DNA from 2 places in the Marinitoga hydrogenitolerans DSM 16785 genome. Region 2 is predicted to be linked to the other one. Evidence: riboswitches for the same ligand, from Rfam matches in the RefSeq annotation. Region 2 holds a riboswitch; the other holds the start of a gene.
The links. A riboswitch is a leader RNA that binds a small molecule or an ion and turns the genes downstream of it on or off. The one in region 2 is predicted to bind cobalamin.
Positions count from the first base shown of each region.

Region 1 (17,016 bases), on a different contig from region 2:
AAATGGTTGTTCTTCCATATACATTTCTTTTAATGTGTTTAATACTTTCATATGTTCCTTTACCCATTCTATCTTTTTTCTCCCGGTTTCTACTAAACCCATAAAGTTCCCCCCTTTTATTTGTATATATGTATTATATCATAAAATGAAAACTTTTATGATTTTTTCAAATTCTAATTACTTTAACCATTTAAAAGTATTAAAAATACCCTTCCAGTTTGATTCTCTGGAAGGGTATGTCTTCGATATGAAAAATTCTCAAAGCAACTTTTTTATTTTAAAGGATTTTCTATTATATATTCTTCAACTAATTCTTTGTAATCATCAAGCCAATATGCATTTGGATTTCTTTTATAAACCATAAATTTTCCAGCATTATTTAAATAATGGGCTCTTTGATATCTAAAAATTATATGTTCTTTTGTTAATCCCGCAACCTCAATTTTTCCTGTTTCATGAGACATGGCAAATCTTGCTCTTTTTGCTAAACCAGAAACATTCATTATTGCTTTTAAAAATGCTTGATATCCTTCTTCAATAGGTACTGCATAAGGTTTATTACCAGCAACAGGTCTACCCTGAAACACATAGTATGGCGGAATACCTATAAAAGACAATTTTTTAAACAATTCCATTAAAATTTCCCAATCTGAATTAACACCTTTTATTAATGGTGTTTGGTTAGCTAATATTGCTCCTGCTTTTAAAAGCATATTTGCCGCTTTTATTGAAACCTCTGTAATTTCATTAGGATGATTAAACTGTGTCATAATATATATTTTCTTTTCATCTGTAGAATATCTTTTTATCATTTCAACTAATTCAGGATCATCTATTATCCTATATGGATTAAACGCTAACATTTTTGATCCGATTCTAATAATTTGAACATGTTCTATTTCTCTGATCTGTTTAACAATATTTTCAAGCTTTTCTGTAGATAATAATAACGGATCTCCACCTGTTAAAAGAACATTGGTTATTTCTTTGTGTTGTTTTATATATTCTAAGTCATTACTAACATCCCTTACAACTTCTTCACCTATATTTATAAATAATCTTTTTCTAAAACAAAATCTACAAAATCCCCCACATACATCATTTACAAGAAGTAATGCTGTATCTCTATATTTATGTTGCAATCCTTTGCTTATGGTATATGACTTTTCATTTGAAGCATCTAACCTCCCCCATTCTTCCAATTCCTCCGTCCGTGGAACTATTAATCTTCTAATAGGGTCGTCTGGATCATCCCAATTTATTAACCCTAAATAATAATCATTTGCTCTGAATTTATATTTTTTTGTAACAGCTTTTAACTCTTCCCTTTCTTCTTTGGATAATTGCTCAACCTTATCAATATCAATAATATACTTTACTTTCAATTCATCCTCCTCCTTTCAATTTTAGAAAGAAAAAAATTGACTCATATCAGAGTCTTAAAATTTTAAAAATTATGTTCATTGAAGATTAATTGTAGAAACAAAAGAAGATAATGAAATCTAAAAGAGTACAATAATATTATAGCATATTTTTTTAATATTCAAAAATAACTTGTGGTTTGTTTTTTATTGGATGTTTAACTATTATACATTCTATATTAAAAATTTCTTTCATTATTTTCTCAGTTATAATTTTTTCAGGTTTGCCTGAATACTTTATTCTTCCATCTTTAAAAATATATATTCTATCTGAATACAAAGAAGCTAAATTCACATCATGAAATATTGATAAAACGCTTTTGTTTTTTTCTATAGATTCTTCTTTTACCATTCTAATCAATTGTTGTGTATATCCAGGATCTATTTGAGATACAAATTCATCTAATAATAATATATCAGCATCTTGAACCAATGCTCTTGTTAACATTACTCTCTGTTTTTCACCACCACTAAGATAATTATATATTCTATCCTTAAAAGTCCATGTATTTGTCCTTTGCATAACTTCTTCTATTATTTCTTCATCTTTTGAAAATAATGTCTCATATGGAATCCTACCAGAAGAAATGATATTTTCTACTGTAAAATCAAAGGATGTAAAAAATTCCTGTGGAACTACTGAAATTTTTTTAAACAATTCTTTTTTCGAATAATTCTCAATATTCTTCTTGTTTATTATAATTTCGCCATTATCTTTCTTTTCTAAATTTGTTAATAATTTTAAAACCGTAGTTTTTCCAGAACCATTCGGTCCTATTATAGAAACAAATTCCCCTTTTTCTATATACATATAATCTATATTTAATTTAAAATGTTCATTATATGAAAACTTCAAATTTTTTATCTCTAAAATTTTCATATTTTTCTTCCTCTTTTCATTATTAAAATAAAAATCGGAGCTCCTACTATAGATGTTGTAACTCCTATAGGTAATTCTGTAGGTCTGAATAAATATCTGGAAAACAAATCAGCATACCCAAGAAAAATACCCCCATATATCAAAGAACCAATTGTTGAAAAATATATGTCAGGCCCTGTTAATTTTCTTACAAGATGAGGAATTATCAGTCCTACAAAACCTATTATTCCAGCTTTAGAAACAACTACAGATACTGAAAGAACATTTATAACTAATACTATTAATTTTATTTTTTCTGGGTTTATACCTGAAAAAATAGATATATCATCTCCCATAGCCACTACTTCAATATGTTTTTTAAAAATAAAATTCACTAAAACTTGAAGTACAAGAAATATACTTAATATAATTAAATCTGACCAGACAATATTACCAGTACTTCCCATTAACCAAAAATTGACATGTAATAAATTTTGCCAGAATAACACAGTAAATAATGTTGAAATTGAATTGAATACAAAACCTACAATAACTCCACTTAATATTAACGACACTACAGGTATCTTTTTACCCTCTTTAGCTAATGTAAAGGTTATCAATGTTGCGATTAAGGCAAAAACAAAAGCGAAAAATTCTATTCCAAAAGGTAAATTTATTCCATATACACTTTTTAACGCTGTATATATCACAGCACCAAAACTCGCCCCAGAAGAAATTCCTATAATAAAAGGATCTGCAAGAGGATTTTTTATAATCATTTGAAAATCATTCCCAGCTATTGCCAATATAGCCCCAATCAACAATGTACCAAGTATTCTTGGTAATCTTAAATTGAATATTATTCTATTATATAATGAATTCTGTGATTTATCAAAAAAAGCAAGTATTATATCTCTAAAGGGTATTTTTACTGCCCCTAACGATATGAATAAAATTATCGATAATAACACAAAAGAAATTCCCATAATAAGGTGAAAAATCGGGGAAAATTCCCCCGATTTTAATTTCATTTATTTTCACTGAAGAGGTTATTAAGCTCTCCCAATAAATCTATTAAGCCTGTGTTTGGTAAAGATGCTTTATTCCCGTCAATAATAAACACCTTATTATTTTTTACAGCATTAATATCATTAAATTGATCAGCATTCATTATCAAATCATAAGCACCTTTATCTCCAGGATAATAAGAAGGAACCAAAATTATATCCGGATTTTCTTTTACAACAAATTCAGGTCCAACAGCAAACCAACCATTATTCCCAGTATATGGTGCAGTGATGTTTATACCTCCAGCATATGATATTAATTCATTTAAATATGATCCTGTGCCACATGTCCACATTTGGGACACACTGCCATATGCAGAAAGATATATAACCCTTGGTTTTTCTTTCCATGTAAATGTGTTTTTTGCAATATTTAGCATTCTCGTTCTTAATTTTTGCGCATAATCATGAGCAGTTTTTTCTTTTCCCAGAATAACTCCCACAAGAGATAAATCTCTAAACATTTCATTTAATGTAGTTGGATTAATCACAAATACTTTTATACCATATTTTTCTAATTTTAATACTTCTCCTTCTTGAAAACCACCGGTTAATAATACAACATCTGGATTTAGAGAAATTATTTTTTCAACATTTAAAGGAAACATATTACCTATTTTTTCTACATCAGTAATGTATGAATCAAAATCCGTAACTCCAACTACTTTATCTTTCTCACCCAATTTTACAATAAAATCTGAAATTGCAGGTGCTGCAACAACTATTTTTTCCACCTCTTTGTCAAATTTCACTACTCTTCCTAAATCATCCACCAGAGTTACAGGTTGAAATGCAAACAAAGATAATGATAACACCAATAACAACGTCAAAAATACCTTTTTCATATATAATCCCTCCTATAAAAAATCTATTTTCCATCTTCTTTTCGCGAGAAGATGGAACAAATCCCTTTAAAGCAGGTCTCCCGGCTTATGGATCATTCTACTCCCAGCGCCTTCCCAGAGAAATGTTTCCAGTGGCATAAGTGCTGGTTTCGTCCCCACTCACGGTGGCGCGACCGCAACGGATTTTCACCGTTTTCCCTTAACTTTAAAGGAATTTTATTTAATTGTCAGTGATATTATAACATGAAAAATACGCAATGTAAATATTAAAAGTAAAAATTAAAAGTAAATATTAAAATATCCTTTTTCTGAAACATAAAAAATCCCCGGGAAAATCCCGGGGCATATTAAACTTATTGATTTGCTGCTATTCCACCAATTAAATTATACCAATTTAAATCTTTATCTGGTGTATTACTAAATGGACTTGGCCCAAATTCAAAATCAGGTGTAGTATTATAATCATAACTGAATATTAATATTCCATTTAAAGAATCTGACAATACGGCTTTATCTACCCAAGCTGTTGCATCATTATAAATCGTAACATCCATTGCAGAACCTTGTGTATCATACATATCAACTATTTTATTATTATCCGAATCTCCATCAGGATATCTTCCATCTGAATTATCTAATCCTATTAAATCTGCCGGATCTACTTGGAATGATATAATACCTTTATTACCTGCTGATAATAAGTAATAATCAAATCCACCGTTAGAACTTGAATATACTACATCTGTTATCATAGCATCTTCAAATCTTACAGCATACTTATCAGAAGTGGTGTTACCATCTGTTGGTCCATCTTCACTAAATTTTCCATTTGCAGTGTTATATTCTTTTAATACAAAACCTGCACTACCATCTGCTACAACAACAAAATCGGCTATATTTGATACTTCAATTGAAAACGCATAACCATCTGTATCATATCTTTCAACAAAAGTTAAAGCATTTTCTGCTGCATATGTTAATGAACCTATCCCATCATCACCAAGAGCTGCAAATATTATATTATTTGTTACATCTTTAGCTAAATCAACTACTACTTTTCCATCAACACTAACATTTTTATCATAAACTGGCGCTCCTGCAGAAGCTATATTAATAATTGCAATTCCAGCTGCACTATCGGCTACATATAAATATGTATTGGCTGTTTCTGAAGGCAATAATGAATATGCATACCCATCTGTATCTACATAATTATTAGTTAAATATGGTGGATTATCTGCTGTCCCACTTACACTACCATCATCTAAAACATTTCCATCTCCATCACTATCTAAGTCTATTACAGAAACTCCTGCAGCTCCATCTGCTACATATAAATATCTAGTTCCATCAAACCAAACATCTTCTGCTGAACCTCTTGTTTTTACTACCGCTATTATGCTTCCATCATTCTTCAATATTCTAACTCCTCCAGATTTATCTGCTACAATTATAGCAACTTCATTTGCATCTAAAATTCCACTTTCATTATAATCTGTTTCAATTACAATACTTTTTCTTGCATTCATTCCTACTAAACTATTTGCGCCAACTGTATCTGCATCATATGGTGCTGATACTAAATCATCCATTATACTTAAATTAGAATCCATTTTTACTAATCCATTAAAACTATCAAAAATATAAATTGTTGAACCATCTATATCTAATGATTTTGCATATCCATTTGTACCTTTTACTCCAACATAAGAAAGATCAGATTTTTTCAATTTAACAATACCCATCGTCCCATCTGCAACAAATAAGGCATCTTCAATTGTTGAATAAACTGCATCTTCTGCATATCCTGGTGTGTCAAAACTATATAATGCTATAACATTATTTTCATCTGTAACATCATATTTTATTACTCCTTTGTCTTTTGCAGTAGCATAAATATATTTATTAGACCCTTCTGTTTCAAAAATAACGCTATTTATATCAACCGAATTAGAGTTATTATCAGTATTTATACTTGTTATCAATATTGGATTTGAATAATCAGATATATCTAATAACAATAGACCTTCTGTTCCTGCTGCAACATATGCAATTGTTCCATCATATGTTATGTCATAAGTTTTACCTGTTACACTATAACTTCCCAATAATTGGAAATCTGTATCTCTTGCACCATCACCTTCAAATGTTGCCTTTAATATCTTTATACCAGCATCTTCTACAGCTGCAAAAATATAATAATTTCCACTATCTTCTTTTTTAGCTAATTTTCTTGTTATTCCACCAAGTGATATCTTACCACCGTCTATATCTGTATTATCAACTTCAGGAACTCCTGCATTTAGGTGATAAGAAATAATACCTTCACTACCATCTGCAACTAAAAGATATTTTTCTGGTGTTGATGTATCAATTTTTACTATATCATAAGCATAACCATCTGTATCTTGAGATTGTAATTGAACCATTTTGTTAGTATAAGCTGCATCGAAAATAAATATTCCTTCGTATCCACCTGCAGCATAAATCCTATCTACTGGATTAATAGAGAAGCTTCTAGTTGAGTCTGATTCTCTCGTTCCACCTTTTGGATCTTTTGCAACCACTTTCCAATAATATGTTACTCCTGTTTGATTAAAAGTATCACTATAACTATTCGTTGTAAGATCCTTTACATATATTGTTGTAGGATTTGGATTTGTATCAAGATATAAATCATATGTTATAGCATCACCATCTGGGTCTACTGGAGCACTCCAAGTAAAACTAACTACACTTCCTGCTGAAACCGACGAACCATCACCTGGTCCTGTTAAATCAAAGGCTCCTGGAGGTGTGTTGAGTTCAGGCTTTGTTTTATTATAATTTCTTGAAAATATAATAAAATCATATAAATCAATTTTTCCATCTGGAAATGCTATACTATAAATATTATTACTTTTCCATTCGCCTACGGGTGTGATTTCTGAAGGATAAATATCAAAATCTGAATCATAATTAACATCTCCAATTTTTGAACCATAATGATCCAAAAATGCTATAAAATCATTGATGTTAACAACTTTATCCTTTGACAATCCTCTACTTATATCATCAAAATCCCCTAAAAGTTTTGGATTATATATCGTAACCTCTCCTGTGTGTTTATCTACTGTAACTTTCTGCAATGCATTATTTAAAAGTGTTGCATCAACTGATAATGTTATTGTTTGTTTTGGATCTACATTTTTTGCTCTCCAATATATCTTTACAAGATCGCTTGATGCCATTGTTAACTCTTCACCATTTATCGTAGAAAATTCAATTAAAAGTTTTCCTCCGGTTTTTTCTACTGTCGCTTTATTGACATTACTTAATAAAACATCCACACCATCACCATCTACACCTTTGTTTTCTATTTCCATAAAGTTTTCATCGTAATAAAATTCTATACTAAAAGCTTCTACTCCAGAAATATTTTCTGCATGTATTATAGTCCATGTTGAATCGTTAGTTAAAACATTTGTTGCATCTGATACACTTAATCCATCTTGATATGGTGCTGTTGCTTTTGTTATTATTTTGTTGCTTTCTTCATCGAAAATTGCTGCTTTTGTTATTATTTTACTTTGTTCAGGATTTAAATAATTTCTCTTAATAGAAAATAACTTTTCTCCTTTTACTATATCTCTTTGTGCTTTTGAAACCATTACCAAAGTCTCATTACCATAATTTTTCACTAACAAAAGTGAGTTGTTCTTATCATAGATAAATGCATCTCTCGGGATATTTGTATCAAACCTCAATTCTATGGCTGATGCATTTACTTGTGAGTAGATATCATAATTCGTTGAAAGATCTACTCTAATATCATCTGTGTTTAACTTACCAACTGGTACCGCTTTAAAACAGCTTGATAAAATTACTATCAATGCCATCGATATAACAAATAACATACTATACTTTTTCATCTTTTTCACCCCCAAAATTTTTATTTCAATTATGCTATCGACTAAAATTTTATGAGCTTTAATTTTTTTTATATTTTATTTAACAAAAAACACTATATTAACACAATCATTTCAATAATCTCTATAAAGCTTTTTTGAGTTTTATAGTGGCATATTCTGAAAAATTACCTAAAAAATCGTCCCTTTAATTCATACTTATCATATTATTCACCTCCACACATTCATCAAATTTATACCTAAAAGTATCTAATCACCCCTTTCTATAAAGTATTCATATATTTTATATATTTCTATTGAATTGTGATTATTCCAATATCACTAATATCAACCTCTAATTCATTCCCAGAAGAATCTACTATTTTAGTATTATTTGTGAATTGTAACTCTGTACTACCAGAATTACCTATAGCTGTAAAGTTTATTTTTATTATGTCACTATCATTAATATTAAATGGAGAAAATGATAATGTTGTGATTTTAATTTTTCCATTATTTATATTTATGATCAAACTTCTTCCTGTTAACTCTCCAATAAATTGAATATCACTTTCTGAAACGTTTAATTTTGTATTATCATAACTTACTTCAATATCAAAAGCTAATACATTTTCTAATTTTTGACCATGAATTATTAATTCACCCTGACTTCCAGATGGAATGATTGTATCTTTAAAATATAATTTTGGAGTCAATGGACCTATTGATTCTGTTACTGTGAATTTATAGACATCACTTGAATTCTCACCGCCTTTACCATCTTTCGCTACTACTTTCCAATAATATGTTGTTCCTAATTCTAAATTCGATACTAAAAACGAAGATGCGGTTAAGTTTGTTTTATATGGCACAATTAAATCCTGTGTTTTTGATAAGTATAAATCGTAGATTAAACTATCTCCATCTGGATCTGTTGCGCTCCAACTTAAGGTAACATCTGGTTCTATATTGGTCGAATTATTTAACGGCTCTATTAATATAGGTTTATTCGGAGGATTATTTACTTTCTCTGATGTTGTAAACGAATATATATCACTTGACGTCTCACCACCTTTACCATCTTTTGCAACTATTTTCCAATAATATGTTTTGTTCGCATCTAAAACGATAGAATATGTTGTTCCATTATAATTAGTTTCCACTGGGGTAGATAACATTGGCTCTGAATTTATATAAATATCATAAGTTAGAGAATCACCATCCGGATCGGAACACTGCCATTTTAAAACAGCATTATTTGATACATTATTAGCATTATTCACTGGTTCTAACAACACAGGTTTTAACGGAGGATTGTTTTCTGCAGCTGATTCTGTTACTGTAAAACTCCACAATTCGCTTTTGGAAATATTTCCATAGTTATCATATGCTTCAACATACCAATAATATGTACCTGGAATTAAATTTGTAATTTTATACGAATTTTGTGAAATATCACTTGCTACTTTTTGTTGATTTATATTATCTCCCAGATATAGGTTATAATAAACATTGTCTCCATCTGGATCAGATGATTCCCAAGTTAATGTTATAGTTGATACAGAAATATCACTATTATCTGCTGGATATGGATTATATGGTTTTAACGGAGGTCTATTTGTTGGAACAATTATGTTTTCCCCGTTTATATTCCCTGTATGTCTTTTATCACCTAAATAAATTGGCCATGCTGAATTTCTTAATTTATTTGTATCACCATATATCCCATACAAAAAGCCCTCTGTAGTTCCAAAAATTATTACTCCATTATTATCAATATTAGGAGAATATCTTACTTTTCTATATTCATCATACCATCTTAATTCTCCATTATATACTATAAACTTATCTTTTGTTGTTATATATTTTATCCCATCCATTAATATTAAGGTATATGGTTTCTCATTCAATTGTATTTTTTCAAGAGATTTTCCTAAATAATAATATCTATACAAATTTCCTTCTAAAGTTTCAAAAATTATAGCATTGTTATTATCTATAAATATTGTTCCTATCACTTTTTCACCTATATCTTTTTCAAATTCAACATCTCCAAATCCATTAATTGAATACACTTTATTTTCTATAGCAAAATATACATTTCCATATTCATCAATAGATAAATCTGTTGAAATAATATTATTAAACGATTTTTTAAATCTAATATTTCCTAAATCGTCTAAACTATATAGATGATTATCCATACCGAAATATATGTTATTATCCTTATCAACTACAATATTTGTGGTTGGATTGCCACTTAATTCTTTTTTCCACATTTGCTCTCCAAAAAAAGATAGTTTATATATATTCCCAATATCTGTAATTACAAATATTTCACCATTTTTTCCTAATGAAACAGGAATACTTATCGAACCATCTAAAATAATTTTATTAGATAACATTCCATTTGAATTTATTATATATAATTCTCCATTTTCATTTCCTACAATCACTTGATTTAATGGGTTTAAAACTACTGATGCTTTTATAAACCCGTTAGTATCAAAAGACCATAATTCTTTACCATCAGAAGTATAAGCATAAATTTTCCCGGAACTTGTTGAAAAATAAATTATATTATCTTCTGAGATTGCCGGAGAATATATAGTTGCTCCTTCCACCTTCACTTTAAATTTTTCTTCTGCTGGTGGTGGAATTGTTGTGAAACTAAACAAATCACTTTCTGTTGAAAATTCACCATCTCCAACTATTACTTTCCAATAATATTTTTTATCGTTTTCTAAATTGACTTCATACGAAGTTGATTGTGTAGTTGCAACTAATTCTAAATTATCTCCTTCACCTAAATATATACCATAGGTTAATTCATCATCTTCCATATCTTCACACTGCCACATTAATTTTATTTTCGTTGGTATTTCAACACTTTGATTTTGAGGATATATTAATTCTGGTTTTTTGGGTGGTGTATTATTTTTTACATAAGATGTTCTATTTTTATTTATATTTTTTCCAAAAACATACCAATTGTTGTTGAATGTTTCCTCATCAGCTATCGATAATGCGTACAATTTAGCTTCTGATGCAAAATATAACAATCCATCATTTAATAAAGCATATGTTTTTATATTTTCAAAATCGGCTATGTTTATCTCATTATTGTCCTTTATTAATCCTATATTATTAACAGCAATTATATTCTTATCTTTTGATATTAACATTGTTTTAGAAAATATATTATTTGAAGAATAAGTATCTATCAAATTTCCATCTTTGTTTATCTTAAAAATAGCATTGTTTCCAGATACATAAAAGTATTCACCATCATATAATATTTCACTATTTATTTCTTCTGATACATTTAATTCCCAACGTTTAACTCCATTTTTATCATAACTATAAATAAAGTTCCCTATAGCAAAATATATATAGCTTTCTTCATCATTTATTACAAATGATGAAAGTGGTTGAATCAAATTAATTTCTTTATAAATTTCCCCTTTAGGTTTCGCAATTATAACCTTCCCAGAATTCCCATATTCCCCAAAAATAACTATATACCCATTTTCAATTATAAGAATAGATGACGATGGTATTATTTCATAGTTCTTTTGCCATTTTAAAATAAAATCATCTATATCATATACATATAATATACCTTCTGAAGTTATTATGTATAATTGTTTTACACCTTTATAATCTTCATTTGCTGTGAGCCCCACAACATTTCCACCAATATTGATTGTGTTTTTTAATTCAAAAATATTTAAATCTATAATACTAATATCTCCATTAATTTCTGCAACATATAACTTATCTTGGTAAATTATGCTATTGCCTATTATGTTATCCAAATTAATAACTTTGTCAATTGTCCCATTTGTATTTAATCTATAAACACTCTCATTTGTTATAACTATTAATTTATCATTATACACAAAAATATCTTTGATATTGCTAATATCTTTTACCCATTGAACAGTATTCACTTCTTTTTTTGTTCTAAACTCTATTTCATCGCTTGATTTAATACCACCATAATTATCTTTTGCTACTATTTTTAAGAAATATTCTGTATCATCATTAAGAGATATATCATATTTGTTATTTTCAATTAAGGTTGCAATTTTTGTATAATTTTTTGACCGTGTCCCTAAATATATATCAAACTTTAATTGATCATTATCTAAATCTATACAATTCCATTCTATTTGAAAATTTTTTGGCACAATAGAATTATTTTTTGGATATACTATTTGTGGTTTTTCAGGATTTCTATTAACATCTTTAACAATAATATTCAATGTCCCACTAACATTTTCTTTTGTATCTGAAACTATTATTATTTCACCTATTTTCTTTTGAGAAACCGGATGACTTACAAAATTATAATCAGGTTTAAATATATACTTACTTCCCTGAATAATTGCACCATTATTTGTATTTATCTGATATTCGAAATAATTATCCTCCATATCAGATACATAATTTTTTAAATCAAGGCTAAATTCTTCTCCTTCACTAACAATGAAGTCTTCTTTTGGAAAATCTATCATTGGTGGAGTATTATCTAATGTTTTAAATGTCCATGTTTCTGATACTTCTGATGCACCAAAAGAATCGTAAGATTCAATTTTCCAAAAATATGTTGTGTCTAATTTTAACTTTTTAATTGTATATTCAGTATTTGTTAAAGCTGATGCAATTGGTGTGTTTAAAGGTGTTGATTCTGATAAATAAAGGTTATAAAAAACCTGATCTCCATCAAAATCTATACTTTTATACCATTCAAATTTTAAATCATAAGGGCTAACCACTTTGTTATTATTTTCCGGATATCTGAGTATAGATTTAATAGGCTCTGAATTTAAATAATTAGTTTCAAAAGAAACTTCTCCTTTAGTTCTATTACCACTTATATCTATTACCTCTAAAACCCAATCATATTTTGTATTTTCTTCTAAATTTACTTTCAAATTATTAGAGGCAAGACCTTCTGCTTTATATTTTAATTGGCCATTAGAATATAAATAAAAATTATATATCAACATCTTTTTTTCAGGATCTTTAGCTGACCAACTGAAAGCAACTCCACCTGGATTAATTTTTTCACCATTCGATGGATTCATACTTTCTATAATAGGAGGTTGATCCTTAAATATACAACTTTGTAATACAAGTATGATCAATATAAAAAATATTATCATTATTTTCTTCATAAAAACCCCTCCTAACATTTTGACTAATATATTATTAAATTTGTTCCTTAGATATTTATATACACTTCGTATTATTTTTCTATATTTTCTTATTATTTACCTAACAAAAAACGTCTCGCTTTTGCGAGACGTTTAAAATTATACAAATATTAAATTTCTTCTTCTATCGCTTCTGATTCTTTTAAATTCTTTGATATTGCTATAATCCCTTCCATTAAGATCCATAATGCGATTATAAGAGTAACAACTGTAACAAAAATTAGCAATCCATTATTTGAAGCGATAAATTTTTTCAAGTTCATTATAGTCGCGTATAGTGTAATAACCATCATAAATAACATAGGTAATCCTGTAATCCATATTGGTTTCTTTTTCTTAGCCAGATAAACAGTTCCAATTAATAATGCCAATCCTGCTAATAGTTGATTTAACGCACCAAACACTGGCCATAATATTAAAGCACCTTTACCTCCATCTGCAGATAAGGCTAAAGCCATTGCAGCAAGAATAACAACTGCTGTTGATACATATCTATTTTTCAATGGTTTTACAACAACTTCACCATCTTTATTGGAGAACAATTCTTGAAGGGCAAATCTTTGTATTCTTGCTGATGAATCCATTGTTGTTCCAGCAAATGATACAATAAACACAGCCATAATAGTCTTTGCTAAATCTAACGGTATTCCATAAGAATTCATTAAATTGGCTGATCCATTAATTACAGCTGATAATTTTGCTCCTAATCCACTAGCTGTGGCCCATGATGCATAATGCGAAGTAAATGCTTCAGCTCCTCCACCATTCATACCAATACCTGCAGTTACAGCTATAATAACTATTGTTGCTAAAACTCCTTCCATAATCATACCACCATAACCTATCAAATGTGCATCTGTTTCTTTTTCAAGTTGTTTTACTGTGGTTCCTGATGCTGCCAAACTATGAAATCCTGAAATTGCACCACAAGCTATTGTTATGAAAAGTATAGGGAACAAAGGAGGTGCATCTGGAACTGTTTGAAATGCAGGAGCCACTATTTTTGGATGCCCAACTATAATACCTAATACTAATAATGATATTGCTATTAATAGTTCATGTGAATTTATATAATCTCTTGGTTGCAATAACTTGTGAACTGGCAATGTTGATGCAAGAAATACATATGCCATTAGTATATATATCCATGTTACAACTGATATTCCACTAATAGGGAATATAACCCCAATAGCAATTGTAACATACATTAAAATAACAGCTATAATGGAATAAAGTGTATCATTTTTACCTTTATTATATACCATGTAACTTAACCACATTGCAATTGGTATCTCCATCCATACCGGAAATACAGATTGTGGATACATATTGAATAACAAAGCGACAATTAAACCAAAAACAGCTAATACTATCCATAACAAAAATTGTATTAAAATTAGAAATACTTTAGCTGTTCTTTCATTGATTAGATTTCCGGTCAATTCACCAATAGTTTTACCCTGATTTCTTGCTGAAACTATAAGGGAAGTAAAATCATGAACTGCTCCCATAAATATTGAACCTAAAAATACCCATATAAAAGCTGGAACCCAGCCCCAAATTACACCAATTGCTGGACCAACAATTGGACCTGTTCCTGCAATTGTTGTAAAATGATGTCCAAATAAAATATGTTTTTTAGTTGGAACATAATCAACACCATCTTCAAACTCTTTTGATGGAACAGGATTCTTATCATTCAATCCAAATATCTTCTTTGCTATCCATTTACCATACGTGTTATAAGCTAACCAATAACCAACCATAGCCAATACCGCCAAAAGTAACGAATTCACTAAAATTCCCCCTTTCAAAATTTTATGCGGTAATTAGTATATCACTTGATATATTAATTAATGATTAAACATACAAAAAAATGACCTGAACGGTCATTTTTTTGTGTTGAATGTTTTATTTTTGACTTGACTTTTCTTTTCTCATTTTTCCTATTCTTACTTTTTATTTTTATTTTTGCAAAGTGTAACTTTGCTGTTTTGACCTGAACGGTCATTTTTTTGTGTTGAATGTTTTATTTTTGACTTGACTTTTCTTTTCTTATTTTTCCTATTCTTACTTTTTATTTTTATTTTTGCAAAGTGTAACTTTGCTGTTTTGACCTGAACGGTCATTTTTTTGTGTTGAATGTTTCATTTTTGACTTGACTATATTTTTAATACCTTTTTTATTTCCCTCATATGTGTTTTTCCAATAGGAATAATTTTGCCTGTTTTCATCTGTAATGAATTAAGCTCTTTTATAAATTTTTCAATACAATTTAAATTAACTATATACGACTTATGCACCCTTAAAAAATTGTACGGTAATTCGTTTTCTAACTTATTTAAATTTTTAAAATGTTTAAGAGTGTATTCATTTTCATTAGTTATTACCTGTATTTTTTTTTCAAAATATTCAAAAAAGCATACCTCATCAAAATCTAAAAATATTATTTCACTACCATTATCCACTGCAATTTTACTCAAATTACTCTCTTTAAAAGTGTTTTCAATTCTATTAATTGTTTCTATAAATCGAATTTCCGAAATAGGTTTTGTTAGATAGTCCAATGCATTTACTTCAAAGGCATCTACAGCATATTCCGAATAAGCTGTAACAAAAACTATTTTATATTTTTCAAGGTATTTTGAAGCCTTTATACCATTCATTTTCGGCAATTCTATATCCAAAAATATAACATCTACATTATTTTTCTCTTTACTTTTCAAGAATTTTCCAACGCTATCAAAACACCCTACAATTTCAAATGAACTCATTTCTTCAATTAAATCTTTCAAGCCTTCTCTTGCATAATATTCATCATCTATAATAGCTACTTTTATCATACTACTTCACCGACTTTACTTTTCAAATTTATTTCAATTTCAGTTCCGCCAAATATCGCATTTTTTATTGACAAACTATAATTATATCCATATAAAGATTCTAATCTATTTCTTATTAATTTTAATCCTTTTCCCTTAGACTTGTTTCCTAAAAAACCTTTTCCATTATCTTTAATAACAATATTTATATTATCTTCTTTTTCTGAAATTATAATTTCAATTATTAATTTACCTTCTTTCATTCCATGTTTTATTGAATTTTCTACTATTGGTTGCAATATAAAAGGTGGAATTAATTTATCTTTTAAATTATCATCAATTTTTATTATATAATCTAATTTATCTTTGAATCGTAATTTCATTAATTCTAAATAATTAATTGTAAATTCTATCTCTTTTTTTATCGATACTAATCTTGAATTCTCATATAATGTATATCTTAATAAATCAGACAAATTATCAATAAATTTATTAACTTTTTCAGGTTCAGATTTTGAAATATATTTTATTGCATTTAATGTATTAAACAAAAAATGTGGACTTAAATTTGCCATTAATTCTCTTAATTTTTCCTCTGTTGCTAATTTGAGAGCTTCATTAATTTGAGAAGTTGAAATTATCAAAGACAATATTTGTGCCAGTTTTTTTCCAAATATTATATCTGTATTTTTTATGTCATTTTTTTTAGAATAATATAATTTCAGTGTACCTATTAACTCTTCATTTATATCTTTTATTGGTACTATTATAGCTGAATATAGTGGGCAGTCATTCTTTTCACATTTTATACCTTTTTTACCTATAATCTTTAATCCCTGACTATTTTTTATAACCTTTTTTGTCGCTTCAGTTCTTATAGGTAACCCTGAATA
Region 1 covers NZ_FQUI01000008.1:492-17,507, forward strand. The annotation lists partial or broken gene BUA62_RS03655 (adenosylhomocysteinase) at 1-102, opposite strand, end outside; gene BUA62_RS03660 (KamA family radical SAM protein) at 273-1,385, opposite strand; gene BUA62_RS03665 (ABC transporter ATP-binding protein) at 1,537-2,301, opposite strand; gene BUA62_RS03670 (FecCD family ABC transporter permease) at 2,298-3,251, opposite strand; gene BUA62_RS03675 (ABC transporter substrate-binding protein) at 3,308-4,192, opposite strand; cobalamin riboswitch at 4,246-4,415, opposite strand; gene BUA62_RS03680 (LVIVD repeat-containing protein) at 4,546-8,103, opposite strand; gene BUA62_RS03685 (cohesin domain-containing protein) at 8,394-13,262, opposite strand; gene BUA62_RS03690 (carbon starvation CstA family protein) at 13,412-15,097, opposite strand; gene BUA62_RS03695 (LytR/AlgR family response regulator transcription factor) at 15,464-16,144, opposite strand; gene BUA62_RS03700 (LytS/YhcK type 5TM receptor domain-containing protein) at 16,141-17,016, opposite strand, start outside.
Region 1: another riboswitch for cobalamin. It lies ahead of BUA62_RS03675 (ABC transporter substrate-binding protein); the one in region 2 lies ahead of BUA62_RS08000 (ATP-grasp domain-containing protein).

Region 2 (17,016 bases):
AAGTTCAAAAATATCATAACTTTAAGCAATTTTAACATTAGATTGCTAATTGTATTTTAGCATACATTTTTTTCAAAAATATTAATAAAGAATAAAATATAAAAAAGCCCTTTAAAAACAAAGGGCTTGGAAAAATGTTATATTTTCATTATTAAATCATTTTTAGAACACATTTCTTCAGTTTTCGGACCATAAGAAATATGTGATATTTCAATTCCTGTTTTTTCTTCTATAAAAGACATGTATTTTAAAAAGTTTATATGGTTTGTGTCAGGCCAACCTTTTAGAGTTTCGTATATAGGTTTTCCAACAAAAAAATCATAAGAAGATGTCGGAATTTCTTTAACATCTCTATTAACATTATATGCTACACATACCTTTATTTCATCTAAACCATTTAAAACATCGGCTTTTGTAATAATGAACTTTGTTAAACCTGATCGTAATTTAGCATATCTTAAAGCTGGTAGATCAAGCCATCCCACTCTTCTTGGTCTTCCTGTGGTTGCTCCAAATTCGTTTCCCTTTTTTCTTATTACTTCACCAATCTCTTTTAACTCTTCTGTAGGAAATGGTCCTTCTCCAACTCTGGTTGTGTATGCTTTTAATACACCCAATACTTCATCGAGCTCAAATGTTGAAAAGCCGACAGAAGAAACACCATGAGCCATTGTTGCACCGGAAGTTACAAAAGGATATGTTCCAAAATCGAGATCAAGTAAAACTCCTTGAGCTCCTTCGAATAATACAGAGGTATTTCTAAAAACATTTGCCATATCTATTGCAGATGTGAAATTGACATTTAATTTTTCGAGTTTTCTTTTTTGATTCATTAAAAAAGAAAATATATCTTTTGGTTTGAACTTAAATCTTTTGCCAAATATTTTCTTTTTTAAATAAATAATTTCTTCTAATCTTTCTTTTAATAAATCCTCATCAAAGAGATGATAAATCTTAAAACCTTCTCTTGAAACTTTATCAGTATAAGCAGGACCTATTCCCTTCCTAGTTGTTCCAATAGGATTTTTTCTCAATTCTTCCAAAATACCATCTTCTTCTTTATGATATGGTAATACCATAAAAGCTTCTAAATCTATATAAATTTTGGAGGATACACCAGGAAAATCTGTTTCTAAAATTTCTAATTCTTTTATTAATTGTTCAATATCAATTACCATCCCAGCACCAAGAAAAGCTTTAGAATTGCTGTTAGGAATAATTGAAGGAAGAAGATGATTAACGTATTTCTTATTGTTATAATATATGGTATGTCCTGCATTGGCTCCACCAGAAAATCTTACAATCCATTCATAACCTTTTGAAAAATAATTAACAACCTTACCTTTACCCTCATCTCCCCATTGAGCACCAACAATTGCCACTCTTTCCATTCAATTCACCTCCAAAAAAGTAAAAAAGCCCCATTATAGGGCTTTTATTGTATTATTAAAATCAGTTTTAAAATATTTTTCATAATAAAACCTTCCTTGTGATTTTATTATTCAACGAAGGTATTATATCATATTCTTTCTTTTGTTGCAACAATTATTTACTTTTTATAGATTACAACAAAATAATTTTCTTCTACATCTTTATTTTTTTTATCAATAATAACATTTACATATTCGTCGAGGTTTTTATTATATTCTTTTGTATTAGGGTCTGCTTTTAATAAAAAATCCACATCATTCTTTTTTAAGTTCAAAACACGCTTATCTATATTGACATTAATATTTTTTCTCAAAAACGCATCATATTTAATTTGCTCTTTTTTATAATACTTAAAATATTTTAATATAGTTAAAAAAGTCGTTTTTTCAATATAACCAGGCAATTGAGCTAAAGGCTCTCCTTTATTGTTAAAAAAGAAAAATGTGGGAGTTCCTCTCACACCAAAAGCACCAAACAACTCAACATAAGTCATGCTTTTTCCATTAAATACAGCTTTCTTATCCCTTTCAGCGTAAATTTCAGCAAAAATAAATTCAGTTCTTAACCATTTTTGTATTTCATCATCTAACAATGTTTCGCTTTTAAATTTTTTACAATAATAACAGCTTTCAGAAGAGAACATAATAATAATATTTTTTCCTGTTATTTCACCAATTTTTAGCGCATTGTTAAAATCGTTTATAACAAAATTTCTTAAATCAACAGAAGCAAAAGAAATTATGTTTATTATAATAAACATCATAAGTACAAATTTTTTCATATAATCACACTCCTTGTAATGAATTAAATAACCCAAAAATAACTAATATTCCCATGATTATTAGCAATATACCACCAAAAATTCTAATATATTTTTCCCATTTAGGTGTCCCAAATGTTATTTTTGAAAGTATTTTACTTATTGCTCCGCTAAAAAATAAAAATGGAATTGAAATACCCAAAGAATAAACAAACAACATTAATCCTCCAGAAAAAATATTAGAAGTAGTTGAAGCAAAAGTTAGAACAGCAGCAAGTACAGGCCCAGAACATGGAATCCATACAAATGAAATTAAAATACCAATAATAAAAGCGCTGAAAAATGATGTGTTTTTGTGTTTATTTAAATCAATTTTGAAACCTTTAAAACCGTCTTTTCCGAATAAATAAAATATTCCTAATGAAATAATAAAAAAACCTGATATAATATTAAATATACTTTGATATGTCGAAAGAAAACTTCCCACAGTTCCAGCAAAAACACCTAAAATAGAAAAAAATATACTTAATCCTAGAAAAAATGCAATACCTCTTTTAATAGTTAACATTGTATCATTTAAATCAGTCATTAATATACCAAAAAATAATGGAATAAGAGGTAATACACACGGACTAAAAAAAGAAATTATACCACCTAAAAGCGCACCTAAATAACCTATCGCAGGTTGGACATTTAACGTTAAGGTATCTATTTTTCCACCCCCTATATATATTATTTGTATATATAATTATAACAAATTTCATCGTATTTACCAAAGAGGTGATTTATATGGAAAATAATTTATTTGCAATACTAAGAAAATTAGAATTATTAAAAAAACGAATTCCAACGCATATACTTGAAAAAGGTTCAAAAATGTACGAAGAAGCAGTTGATGAAAATTATGATAATGTATTTATAGATTATTTCTATTCTTATGAAAAAAATAATTTAATTACTTATTCTATGATTGTATTACAAAACTCATATTATTATAGACAAGCATTTTATAAACCAATTGTTACTATTAATACTGAAACATTAAGAATTAATTATGAATGTTCATGTCAACACAAAAATGATAATCAAGATATATGTGAACATATTTTTATGCTAATATTAGAAATAGAAAATCGTTTAAAAAGTAATGGTATTTTTAAAGACGAATATAAAACGGCTTTAAACCCTGATGTTTTTTTTAATTTTTACGATTACGGAGATACTTATTATTTAATCTATCCTGATTCAAATGGTTCAATTATAAAATTAGCCCAAAAAAATAAAAATAGAATAGTTTTAAGAAAGGATATTAACACTTTTGATGATGTTGAAAAGTTTTTAAAGACAAAAATACCAGAAGATGAAATTGAAATAAAAAAATTAATAACTCCTATACCATTACATAGTTCTGGAATTACATTAAAAGATAGAAAATTCAAATTAGTTCTAAATAATTTTGAAGATTTAAAGAAAATAAATAATAAAAAAATTCTATTCAAAAATAAAAAAACTATACAATGGAATGATGATTTAAAATTCAAACTTTATATTAGCAAAACAGAAAATGAAAATAATATATCTATAAAATTACTTCCAAAAATAACTCCAGAGAATATCATGTATTCTGTAACAGATTCTGTTTATTATGAAAAAAATAATTTTTCATTAATAAAATCAAAAACATTAGTAAATTTTCCATCTAGTGGAGATATTCAAACCTATGTTTTAGTCAAAAACAAAGATAGTCTTGAAAAGTTTATAAAAGATTACTTAGTTAAATATGAAAAATATGGCTTTGAAATTGAAATAGATGAAAATCTAAATATTAACAAAAATCTCTTTATTCCAAAATTAAATATATATATAAATTTTGCAAAAACAGAATTTCATATAAAAGGGAAATTTTTGTATGGCAAAGAAATTGAATTAAATGAAGATTATAATAAAAAAAATATTGAAGAAGAAAAAAAATTATTAGAATCTTTAAAAAATGCTGGAATTGAACTGGATGGGAAAGGTCATGCAATATTGGAAATTGATCAATTTTTTGATTTTATAGAAAACAAAATAAAGTCACTAGATAAAAATATAATCATCAAAATGAATAAAAATATAAAAAAGCAGGAAATAGAAAATATTCATATAAAATTAAATCTAAGAAACAATTGGTTTAATGTCGAAGGAGAAATCGAGTTAAAAGATAAGAAAAAAATAGATTTAAACGCTGTAAAAAACAGAAAAAATAATTTTATTGTTTTGAAAGATGAAACTTTTATAAAAATCCCCAATAAAATACTAGAAAAATTAAATGATTTAAAGTTTAAAGAAAATAAAATTGAGATGGAAAGTTATAATATATATTCTTTACTCAATGAAAAAGATTTTAAAATAGAAACACTAGATAAAAATACAAAAACATTTATAGAAAACATTAAAAATTTTGAAAGAATAAAAGAATACGATATTCCCGAATTAAAAATACCTATGAGAGATTACCAAATTCAAGGATATTATTTTTTAAGATATCTTCAAGAATTAAAATTTAACGGAATTTTAGCAGACGATATGGGGCTTGGAAAAACTGTACAAACTATAGCTTTAATTTTATCTTTAAAGAAAAAAAATAGAAAGTTTTTAATTATAACACCTCGTTCGGTAGTATACAACTGGGCAAATGAAATTGAAAAGTTTTCTTCTAATCTTAATTATTATATTTATCATAATAATCAAAAAAATATACCAGAGAATACAGATGTTATATTAACAACATATGGAACCATAAGAAATTCATTTGAAGAATTTAAAAAAATAAAATTATTTTATATCATTTTAGATGAGGCACAATACATAAAAAATAATGAAACTAAATTATATAAGACAATTAGAAAATTAAAAGCCGAACATAAGTTAGCTTTAACAGGAACACCTTTAGAAAATTCACTAAATGATTTATACAATATATTCGATTTTTTAATGCCAGGCTTTTTTGGAAAAAGAAAAGATTTTTTAAGAAAATATAATTATTCAAATAAAGAAAGCATTGAGCTGTTAAAAAGCAAGATAAAACCTTTTATTCTACGAAGAAAAAAAGAAAATGTTTTAAAAGAATTACCACCAAAAACAGAAGAATATATATTCAATGAAATGACACAGCATCAACTGAAAATATATCATCAAGTTCTACAGGAATACAGACAAAAAATAGCAATGTCACAGGGAAATTTAAACTTTAGTATATTAGAAGGATTGTTAAGATTAAGACAAATTGTAAATCATCCGAGACTACTTGGATTAAATATAGAATCATCTAAATTTAATGAATTTAAAAAATTTGTATTAGAAGTATTAAGTGAGAATCATAAAATAGTTGTGTTTTCGCAATTTGTTAAAATGATTAATATTATGGAAGAATGGTTAAATGAAGAAGATATAAAATATAGCAAAATAACTGGTCAAACAAAAAAAAGAGTAGAGATTATTGAAGATTTTAATAGAAATAATGAGATTAAACTATTATTAGTTAGTTTAAAAGCTGGTGGAACTGGGTTAAATATAACTGGAGCAGATTATGTTATACATTATGATCCATGGTGGAATCCAGCTGTTGAAAATCAAGCAACAGATAGAGTTTATAGAATTGGTCAAACAAAAGCTGTTTTTGTATATAAATTTATCACTAAAAATTCGATAGAAGAAAAAATATTAAAATTAAAAAATGCAAAATCAGAACTTTATAACATGGCCATTACTTCGGAAAATTCTATAATCAAAAATTTATCAAAAGAAGATATGTTAAAATTATTCGAATGAAGCAACGAAATGTTGCTTCATTTTTGTTTTATTTAATTAATATTAGGTTTCCTAATCATTTAATTTTACCTTCAGATAACTTGAAAATCAAAAAAAAATATTGTATAATACAATGTTAAATATTTTGATAATAAAAAGTTTAACTGTTAGTTAAACAAATTAAATTTCATAAAAGGGGGTAGTTGGATGAAGAAAAAAGTTTCATATTTACTAATTTTTGGCTTATTATTTTTGTTGCTTTTTGCATCATGTATTAGGCAACAAACACCTTTGACTATTTCTGTTACAAAAGCTGTAACCGGTATTAATGGTGTTGTGCCTGTAAAATCACCAGTTGATATTAAATGGTCTGTTGCAGGGGTCGATTCTTTTACAGCAAAAGTTGTTGTAAAGTTCGGCAATTCCATAGTTTTTGAAAAAAGTGGTTCTAATTTAACAGAAGTTACTATACCTGAAGATAAGTTCGTAAATTTAGGTGATTATACGTATTACGTTGAAGTAACAGCTGGGGATCAGACAGTTAAAACAAAGGATTTAACTTTTAAGGTTGTACCAAGTGTTAAAGAGGTAAAAATCCTTTCTCAAAATAACACATCTGTATTAAAAGATACTTCAAAAAATGTTTCCTGGGATATTTTATCTTATATTGACGGAAGGGAATATGAATATAAAATAATGTTAAAATCTCCAGGGGAAACAGAATTCACACTTGTAGGAACTACCACAAATAAAACATATGAAATAACAGATTTAGCAACTATAGGTACTTATTCTATGAAAATTGTTGCTGTTGAATTGAATAATATAGAAGTAGAAAGTCCTGAATTTCTTTTTCAAGTTGCAAATTCATTATATGATGGTGAAAATCACTTCCCAGAAATTGGAAATTCTTCTCCAGAAAATAATGCTATTAATGTAGCTTGGGAATATTCTACATTTGATACTAACGCTATTGTTAAATTATCTTGGATGGCAACAGACGTTGATAACGACGCTTTGGAATTTGATGTATATATAGATGATTCTTTTATAGCTACAACAGAAAATACCGAAATTCAATTTGAAGGTTTTTTGCCAGAAGAAAATATTTCTTGGTATGTGGTAGCAAGGGATGAAAAAGGATTTGAAACGAAAAGTCCTGTGTGGTCATTTACACTTAAATCAAATACAGCACCAGTATTTGAAACAGATGTTGCATCTGAAATTGTAAATGATTCTGTCGTTAGGTTTTCATGGGATGCTATTGATAATGATAATGATGAATTAAAATATGAAATATATTCAGGGACTCAGGAAGCTTCAACTTTAATAGACGAAAAATATGCAAATTTCTTCAATACTGAAAATAAAGATGGAAATTATATAATCGTAGCAAAAGATCCATTTGGAGGTATAACAGAAAAAGAATTCATATATACTGCACCTACATCTGAAATAACAGGGAATGCTACTGTTGTAGTTTATGTAACTGATGCAAAATCAGGACCTGCTGTTGCTGAGGCTACTGTAACTGTGAATGGGATAATCGCTAAAACCGATTCAATTGGCATGGCAACTATTACATTAAACTTAACTTCAGATTCAACTTTATTAACTATAGAAGCTACTAAATTAAATCATGCTTTAACAAAGGTTGATGGGTTAATGCTTAAAGTAGGAGAAGTAAAAGATGTTTATATTACATTAAGAAAAGCAGAATTAAATCCAGACCCAGATACGCAAGAATTACCAGAAGTGGATTTTCATGTTTATAAATACAATGATTACTATCTTTGGGCTACAAATGGAGCAACACCTGAAAACAAACCAGAAGCTTTAGATATTGATAATGTTGTAATTAATTACCCTATTTTTGTTGAAGTTACTGCAACTCCTGTGTCAAACGATCATATAAATATTATTTATGCAGCTTTAGGGAAAACACCAGGATCTGGTTTTATGACTGGAGATAGGGGCTATACATCAGGAGCTACGGAAGTGGCGTTTGCATTTAATACCTTTGACTACAATGGGTTAACGGATTTACATATAACAGTTTATGATTACAATGATAATCAAATTGAAATTGTAAAGTATTTAAATATTTTAAATAATAATGACATAGTTCTTCCGAAATATACACCTGCAGATTGGGCATCTCACGGAATGGGAACTAATTTGGATTCTTACACAAGAAGAATGGAAATAGGATTTTATAGTCAAGGAAGCAATATTGAAAAAGCTAATGTAAAAATAAATAATTTAATTAAAAGAAATGTTGAAAATAAGATTAAATTGTTTGAGTCAAAATTTAATAAAAAGTTAGATTATAATATTGAAGCAGCACAACCAAATTCCAATTTATGGGTTGAAGTATGGTGGATCCCTGTTAATTTGTATCCTGATGGGGTATTGTATCAATATCCAAATGGATATAATATATACAGGTCATTTGATGGTATGAATTGGGAAAAAGCAGGATATGTGTCACAATATTCAAAAAATAACTTTATCTTCAGAGACTACAGCCCTAAGTTGGAACCTGGCAAAGAAGTTCATTATGGTGTTACGGCTGTTTATGATGACGGAGAAACAACATTACATTATTTAGGTTCTGTAATTCCGCTTGGTATGTTTGATGTAGAGTTAACCTCACCATCTATGTTATCAACAAACGTTGCAAGAGAACCTATTTTTGAATTCAGACCAAAAGTTTATGATAATTCATTGGATAATGCCACATTTTCATACGCTTTGTGGATTTATGATTTAGTTCAATCTGAACAACATCTTGTACCTATATATTTTGGCGAAGATGGAAATGTATATCAACAAAAGTATGATGTAGTCGGACCTTATTCTTTAGCTGTAAATTATGCTGATCAACAATGGGCATTATTAAGTGCATATGGGGCATCTCTGTACAATGAACCACTTGTTCCAAATAAAACATATTCTTGGGCAATAGATCTTGCATATGCTTATACTCAAAATGATGTATCAAGTGCTATATCAATTTCTATAGATCAGGGATATGGTGTAGATCCATTATTTGGTAGAGTGGATGCTGATGCATTTAACACATTTACAACTGGAACACACTTGACTGATGTTGTATCTATTGCTGATGCACAAAATGCTTTTGTTGCCGGTGATAAAGTTAAATATATAATAGGTTCAGTTGTAGATGCATACAGCAATTATGTATATTTAGAAGATCCTATAACAAATAAGGCATTAAAATTGAAATTTGATTCTAATGTTTATAATGTAAATATCGGTGATATTCTTATTGTAAAAGGCGATATGTATTCAGATACTTTTGGAAAAACATTTGCTGTGAAAAATGTTGAAATACTATTTCAGGAATCTGGAAATGAATTAAATGCTATACCTTTAGATCCTTCTATATTAGAGGAAAATAATATAGGATTAAACCCTTATGCAAGTGCTTTAGTTAGCTCATCAGGAACAATAACAAATATTGATGAAAATGGGTTAAGTCTTGAATATGACACGACAGACAGTACAGCTTCAATATATGTATATAAAGGTGGATCTAATATATTAACTTCAGATGCTACTATTGGAGATAGACTTGATGTGAAAGGTATTTTGAAATATTATAAAACATATTGGGAAATCAGTCTAAGAAGCGACGATGACTGGTCAAAACAATAATAAGGAGGGGTGAATATGAAAAATTTAAAATATATTTTAATAGGTCTTTTATCAATATTGTTCATTTTTGCTAGCTGTCAGACTACTTTGTTGAATCCGAATGAAAATGATAAAGATAACAATGTTGTGTTTAGCGAATTCAATAATGCAGAAATATTTGAAGGAAGAATACTTGTAGGGTATAAAAATAAAGATTCAATTGAAGAAATAAAAAAAGCTTTAAATGGTGTAGTTTATATTGAAATTCCAGAAATTAAGGTTGTTGGAATAAAATTTAACGGAACATTAAAAGAGGCTTATGATAAATTAAAATCATTAAAGCTTGATGGAATTAAATATGTTGAGCCAAGTTTTAAAAGAGATTTAATAGATCCTAAACCTGAAATAATAGATGATACAATTACAAAAAATATAGATGGCGTTTCAGAAGATAGCTTGTGGGGAATGAATAAAATTAACGCTATTGATGCATGGACAGTTGCAACAGGAACAAATGTTATAGTTGCTGTTATTGATACACCAATTGACGCACAACATCCAGATCTAGCTGGTCAATTTGTAACGGGATATGATCCTGTTAGTGGAAATTTAATAATGCCAGATGAAGATTATGATGCTGTGCTTGGTGGCCCTGGTGATAAAGGAGATGATCATGGTACTCATGTTGCAGGAACTATTGCTGCTAAAAAAGATGGAAATGGTGTAGTCGGACTTGCATACGGCGCAAAAATAATGTCAATACCAATATTCCAGCCAGAATATATTGGTGATGCATACGTTGCAGACGGTATTATATGGGCTGTTGACAACGGTGCTCAAGTATTGTCAAACAGTTGGGGTGGCGGAGGATATTCTAAAACTCTAAAACTTGCTATAGATTACGCATTATTCCACAATGCAGTATTTGTTGCAGCAGCAGGAAATGATCATACCGACCAACACTGGCATTATCCTTCTTCATACCCTGGAGTTATAGCTGTAGCTGCTTCAAATGCAAGAGATGAAGTTACAGATTTTTCAAATAGAAGTGATACTATCTCTGTAGCTGCACCTGGAGAAAAGGTTTTATCTACTATTCCAAGACATTCAGCTCAAATATATGGTGTTTATTCAGAACCATATGATTATTGGGCTGGAACATCAATGGCAACACCGCACGTTTCTGCTTTAGCGGCATTATTAAAACAATTACATCCAAATGCAACACCATATCAAATAAAGAAAATGATGGAAAATACTGCAGATGATATAGATATAACAGGTTGGGATCATGCTGCAGGTTATGGGAGAATTAATGCTGCTGCAGCTGTAAATGAAACACTACCATCCACATCGGGAGCTAATTATGATTTTTATGTTATGTCTGGTGATGGAGCGCCATTATCAAATGTATTTATTTCTTTAGTAAGAAAATCAAATTCTGGTTCAAATTATTATGTAACAACAGATGATGGATGGGTTGGGTTGTATTCTGTAGATCCTGGTGAATATACTTTGATTTTAAGTGGTCCTGATTATATGCAATTTGATTCTCTAAATTATAGATCAGAAGAAGCTACAGTATTAACAAAAGATATTACATTAAGTGATGAAAGTACCGAAATTTATTTAGTATTAAAATCAACATTTAAATTAGATATCGCATTAGATTCCACAATAACTGGAGGAGCAGCTTTGTTGGTTACAGATTTTTATTCTGATATAGTCTTAGAACAAGATATTTCAGAAGAAGCCACAGAATTTTCTGCTGATTTATCCGATTTAAGTGGACAATTTAAATTAATAATATACAGAGATGTTACAAAGTCAGCTTCTGAAATAACTTTCTCAGGAATTGCAACAATAAATGGAAACCCAGTTCCTGTTATTGGTATAATTCCAGAAAATGAATCAAAAGGATTTATCGAAGATGCAAGATTTGTAAATTATGCTCCTGCCGGATATATTCCGTGGACTATTTTCTAATGACAAAAAGAGAGGCCTATAGGCCTCTCTTTTTTATTATATAACATTTATACAATAATAAACTGTAACAACTGAAAATTATTTTATCATCATCAAAATCTTATTAAAAATGACCATACCAATAAGAGCAAAGGGATATGTAGCGCCATAACCTATAGCAACCTCTTCAGAATCATTGGAATCTATTGCTGCACCAAGCCCAGGAGTACTAGTCATTCCACCGCATATTGCTCCTGATAATATTATCCAGTTAATTTTCAATATATATTTTCCAAATATCACACCAACAGATATAGATATTATAGCTATAATAAAAGAATATAACATTAAATATAGTGTTTCAATATTTAAATTGCTTAAGGTTTTATAGCCAGATCTTAATCCTACAGAAGAAAGAAACATTAATAATCCAAATTCCTGAAGATTCTTTAAAATATTTTTATTCATCTTAAAGTTAAAAATCCAGAAATTCCCCATTGTTCCAAGAATAAGAGATGACAACAAAATTCCTCCTGTCATTCCCAATTTAAAAGAAACTACTCCAAAATTAAAATTAATATTTCCAAATAATATCCCAATAATTATTACCAGTGAGTAACTTAAAAAATCAAAATTTTTTGCATCTTCTTTTTTTATATTGATTTCTCCAAGCAATTTTTTCTTTTCATCGTTGACATTTATTTTTAATATATGAGGTAATAAATACATAGAAAATATTACAGCCAAAACTCCTGGAACATAACCAAAGGAATATCCTGATATTATATCTTTTTCAAAATTAGGCGCTGTTTCTAACGCTGTTGCTAAACCTGGAGAACTTGTTAATGCACCAGAAAAAAGTCCTACAAAAATATATTTATTATTTGAAGATAAAATAAGTGTTGCTAAAAATCCAGATAAAGTTATAACAAATGCCATAATAATAAATTTAACCCCATATTTTTTTATTATACTTTTTAAATCTTTAGAGGCAATCAACCCAACAGATGATATAAATAAAATTAAAGAAAAAAGGAAAAATTGTTTAAAATCCTTATTCATGCTGTTTATTATTTCTAAGTTATTAGAAAATTGGCTGGTAGTATACCAGCCAATTAATAATCCACTAAACAAGGTTCCAGAACTACCCAATTTAAAGTTCTTTATTTTTATTTTCCCAATTAAAATTCCAGATAATATAGTTAAAAATAGTAAAATATATGTATTCATACGTCCTCCTCATATTAATTCTGGTATATTTTTAATTACTTTTACCCCTAATTTTTTTAATTTTTTTTCTTTATATTCAATGCTCCCTTCATAACCATCCAAAATAGCACCAGCGTGTCCCATTCTTTTTCCTTTTGGTGCTGTTCTGCCTGCAAAAAATACTTTTATATCACCATTATAACCTTTTTTTAATGCATATTCAATACCATTCACTTCATCATTTCCGCCAATTTCACCGATTACTACAACCTTTTTAATATTTTCATTCATTATATATTCCATTGCCTCAGCTACTGATGTACCTATTATTGGATCACCACCTAAACCTATTCCAATTTTAATACCTGTTGAATATTTAGAAAGGTAATTTGAAATTTCATACATTAAAGTTCCGCTTTTTGATATCACTGCAATATCTCCCGGTTTAAATGCTCTTTCTGGCATAATTCCAATTTTTGATATTCCAGGAAATATTACACCAGGGCAATTTGGTCCAATTATTCTAACATCATTATCTTTTGATATTTTGTATATATCAAGCATATCCTGTTGTGGTATATGTTCTGTTATAATAATAATTTTTTTCACCCCAGCATTTATCGCTTCAAAAACTGCATTTTTTGCATAAGGAGCGGGAACAAATACTACTGAAGTATCTACACGAAATTTATTCACTGCATCATACATATTACTTAAAACTTCTACTCTATGTAATTTTTTTATTATATTATTTTTCGAAACACCACAAACAATATTAGTTCCATAATTTAACATTTTTTCTGTATGTAATCTCCCATATTTTCCTGTTATTCCCTGGACACATATTCTTTCTCTTCCATTAATCATGAATTTTCACCATCCTTACTGCATCTAAAATCATAGAATACATGTCTTCATAATAGCTTAATTCATTTTCTTTCAGTATTTTTTTTGCATTTTCCTCATTTGTTCCAGTTAATCGTATAAACAAACTAATTTCTGGATTTTGTTTTTTAAATTCTACTAAACCATTTGCTATTTCATCGCACTTTGTTATTCCGCCAAATATATTTAATATAATTCTTTTTATTCCATAATCCTTTAATAAATTTAGAGCCTGTATTGTAATCTCTTTTTCTGCTCCTCCCCCAAGATCAAGAAAATTTGCAGGTTCTCCGCCAGATAATTTTACAGCATCCATTGTAGCCATAACTATACCTGCACCACAACCAATTATTCCTATATCGCCATTTAATTTAACAAAATGAAAAGGATATTTTTCTTCTAAAAATTCCTTTGCCCATTCTTGTCTAAATATCGCATTATCATCTAAATGCATTACACTATCAAGTGCATATATTACCCCTTCATTATCTTCAACCAATGGATTGATTTCTAATAAAGTTAAATCCTTTTCTCTAAATAATTTTCTTAGATTTGGAATAATTTTTTGTATTTTTTCTGGTAAAAATTTTTCGTAATTTTCAAATGTTGCTTTTATTATACTATTTTTATTTTCTTCTATATCAATTCCTCCATTTTCAGAATATAATATAATAATATCTTTTTTTTCTCTATCTAGAACAAGAGAAATATAATATTCTTTTTCAAAAGGTATCATTTCTTCGATTAGGACACCATATGGTTTCTCACCTTTAATTTCCTTTTTTAACAGGACATTTGCTTTAGATATAAATTCATTTTCATCTTTGGCAAATAATACACCACCTGATTTCATACGACCTCCAACTAATACTTGCGATTTTAATACTGCAGGAAGAAATTTAATTTCAATATCCTTTTCTTCCTTTACTAGGTATGACACTGGAATTCTAATACCATACTCTTTTAAAAATTTTTTCCCTAAAAACTCTTGAACTTTCATATAGCCACCTCCTATAAAAATAAAAATATTATCCCAATTGCCCTCGCAAATGGGATTACCCTGGAATTAAAGGCAGGTCTCCCGACTTCTGGATCTCCCTACTTCCAGCGCCTTCCCAGTTTATACCAGTGGCTTTTGCTGGTTTCGTCCCCAGTCACGGTGGCGGGGCCGTGATGGATTTTCACCGTCTTCCCTATTAAGATTACTCACCTTTAATTCCGGAGGTATTTACTTTTCATCAAAATTGTATCATATAATAAAAATCATATCAAATTAACCAAGTAATAGTTAAAGAAAAAAGCGCCTTTTCAGGCGCTTCATTAATAGTTAAAACACATATTCTTCATTATCTACTTTTACATCTACATTATTTATTTCTACATTATATTTTTTCCCATTTTTTTCATATGTACCTATAAAAACTCCATTATAATATTCTCCATTAAAAAGTCCACCTTTTAATTCTGCATTTTCTATTTTAATCTTACCATCTTCAGTATAAGACAATACTGTTTTATTATTAGAAATACTTTTAACCGCTTTATTTTCTTCTGATACCTTTTCTAAAGTCATGTGGAACCAGGGTACTTTATCTCCTTTCTTTATAGTTAATCCATACACTACAGTAATTTCGTCTTCAGCATCATATGATGTGCGAGTACCATAATATGTAGTTGCACTTTCACCATCCTGTTGTATTTCAGTTACTTCAAAGTATTTGTAATTGTCGTTAGAAATATCCTCAACCTCTTCTAAATTTTCCCATAATGTGAATTTGTTTAAAAAATAATCACCATTTTCATTATGGTCTCTTAAATTATCACTACCATAAGCTGTACCAGAAAATCCATAATGTTGATTATTCTTCTTTCTAAAAACCAATGTTAATTCACTTAATTCTTTTTTCATTCCTTCACTTTTATTTCTTTGGATTGTTTCATATTTATAACGTTCCTTTTTTCTTTCTATTTTTATTATACCACTACCCACATCATCTTTTTCAGCATACCATCTTTCGCTCTCTTTAAAAGAACATTTAGAATAATCGCCGAGATCAAATGTTGATTTTGTATGAATCCACCAAGTCCCTGTAGAATTTTTTGTCGGTTCTTCAAATGAATCAAAAATATAATCATCAATATTTTCCAAAAAGCTTGGAAATTCTTTATTATCATCTAAAAATAGGGAATAACCTTCATCTTCTATATTTCTACAAAAATCAATAACTTCTTCGTGTTCTGTGGATAAATAATATTCATTTTCACTAACATATTTATCAATATATTTGATAATATTTTCATCATAAAAATCAACAATATACCATGCATTTTCACTTACTGTATATTTTTCAATTCGTTCAAAAAGATAAGAAGAAATTTTTGGTAAAATATGTAGCTCAATTTTAAAATCACCATCAATATCAAGTTCTTCATTTCTCTTCATTATGAAATAGGAATAATAATTTGTATCACCATTGTAGTCATCAAAATATCCTTCTTCAGGAACTCTAATCTCATCTCCGGCATTGGATCTGCTGTTGAAAAAAACTAAAGGTGTAGCTTCTCCTATAATCTCAGAAAAAGAACCAGCATTGTATTGGATTGTTTTTGTAACAACAGGCTTTTTTGGAGCAAGACTTTCAAATAATTCAATAACAGATTTGTATTTGTTAACTTCCAACATTTCTTTAGCTATTGTTGCATTAGTTTTTTCTGAAACACCATCATTTTCTTTAACCAAACAACTTGTTAAAGAAACTAATAACAGTAATATTACTAAAAAAACACTTACTTTTTTCATAAAAAACACCCCGCAATAATTATATAATTTTATATATATATTATACTATTTTTTACATATATTTTATATTAAGATAATGTAAAGTGTAAGTTGTTTTTTTCTATATGTTTAAATATATATACATTGATTCTAGAAACTCCAAAAATTGTGATTGTATATATTAATTAAACATCTAATTCTCAACCAATAAATGGCTCTTTCCAAAGTTACTTGAATAAACTGTGATTATGCTTAGATTAGTTTAATTATGTTCAATCAACAGAATTTTATTTTTTAATGTTTCAAATTTACATCTTCCATACATCATTCTTTTTATTAATTTTATTTTGTTTATTTTTCCCTCTGCTAAGCCATTACTATATTCAAATTTTATTGCGTTTTCTACTGCTACAATGTCTCGTTTTATTCCATGTATGAAACTCTGTATCCCTTGAATAGAACTTTTTTCATATTTTTTTATCCAATTATGTAATTTTTCTGTGCTTTTGGAAAATAGCACTTTTTTGAATTCTTTTAC
Region 2 covers NZ_FQUI01000028.1:12,114-29,129, forward strand. The annotation lists gene BUA62_RS07960 (adenylosuccinate synthase) at 138-1,391, opposite strand; gene BUA62_RS07965 (thioredoxin family protein) at 1,550-2,212, opposite strand; gene BUA62_RS07970 (cytochrome c biogenesis CcdA family protein) at 2,217-2,933, opposite strand; gene BUA62_RS07975 (DEAD/DEAH box helicase) at 2,981-6,001, shown strand; gene BUA62_RS07980 (hypothetical protein) at 6,188-9,661, shown strand; gene BUA62_RS07985 (S8 family peptidase) at 9,677-11,626, shown strand; gene BUA62_RS07990 (aspartate-alanine antiporter-like transporter) at 11,705-12,835, opposite strand; gene BUA62_RS07995 (succinate--CoA ligase subunit alpha) at 12,845-13,681, opposite strand; gene BUA62_RS08000 (ATP-grasp domain-containing protein) at 13,674-14,699, opposite strand; cobalamin riboswitch at 14,754-14,928, opposite strand; gene BUA62_RS08005 (hypothetical protein) at 15,027-16,499, opposite strand; partial or broken gene BUA62_RS08010 (transposase) at 16,741-17,016, opposite strand, start outside.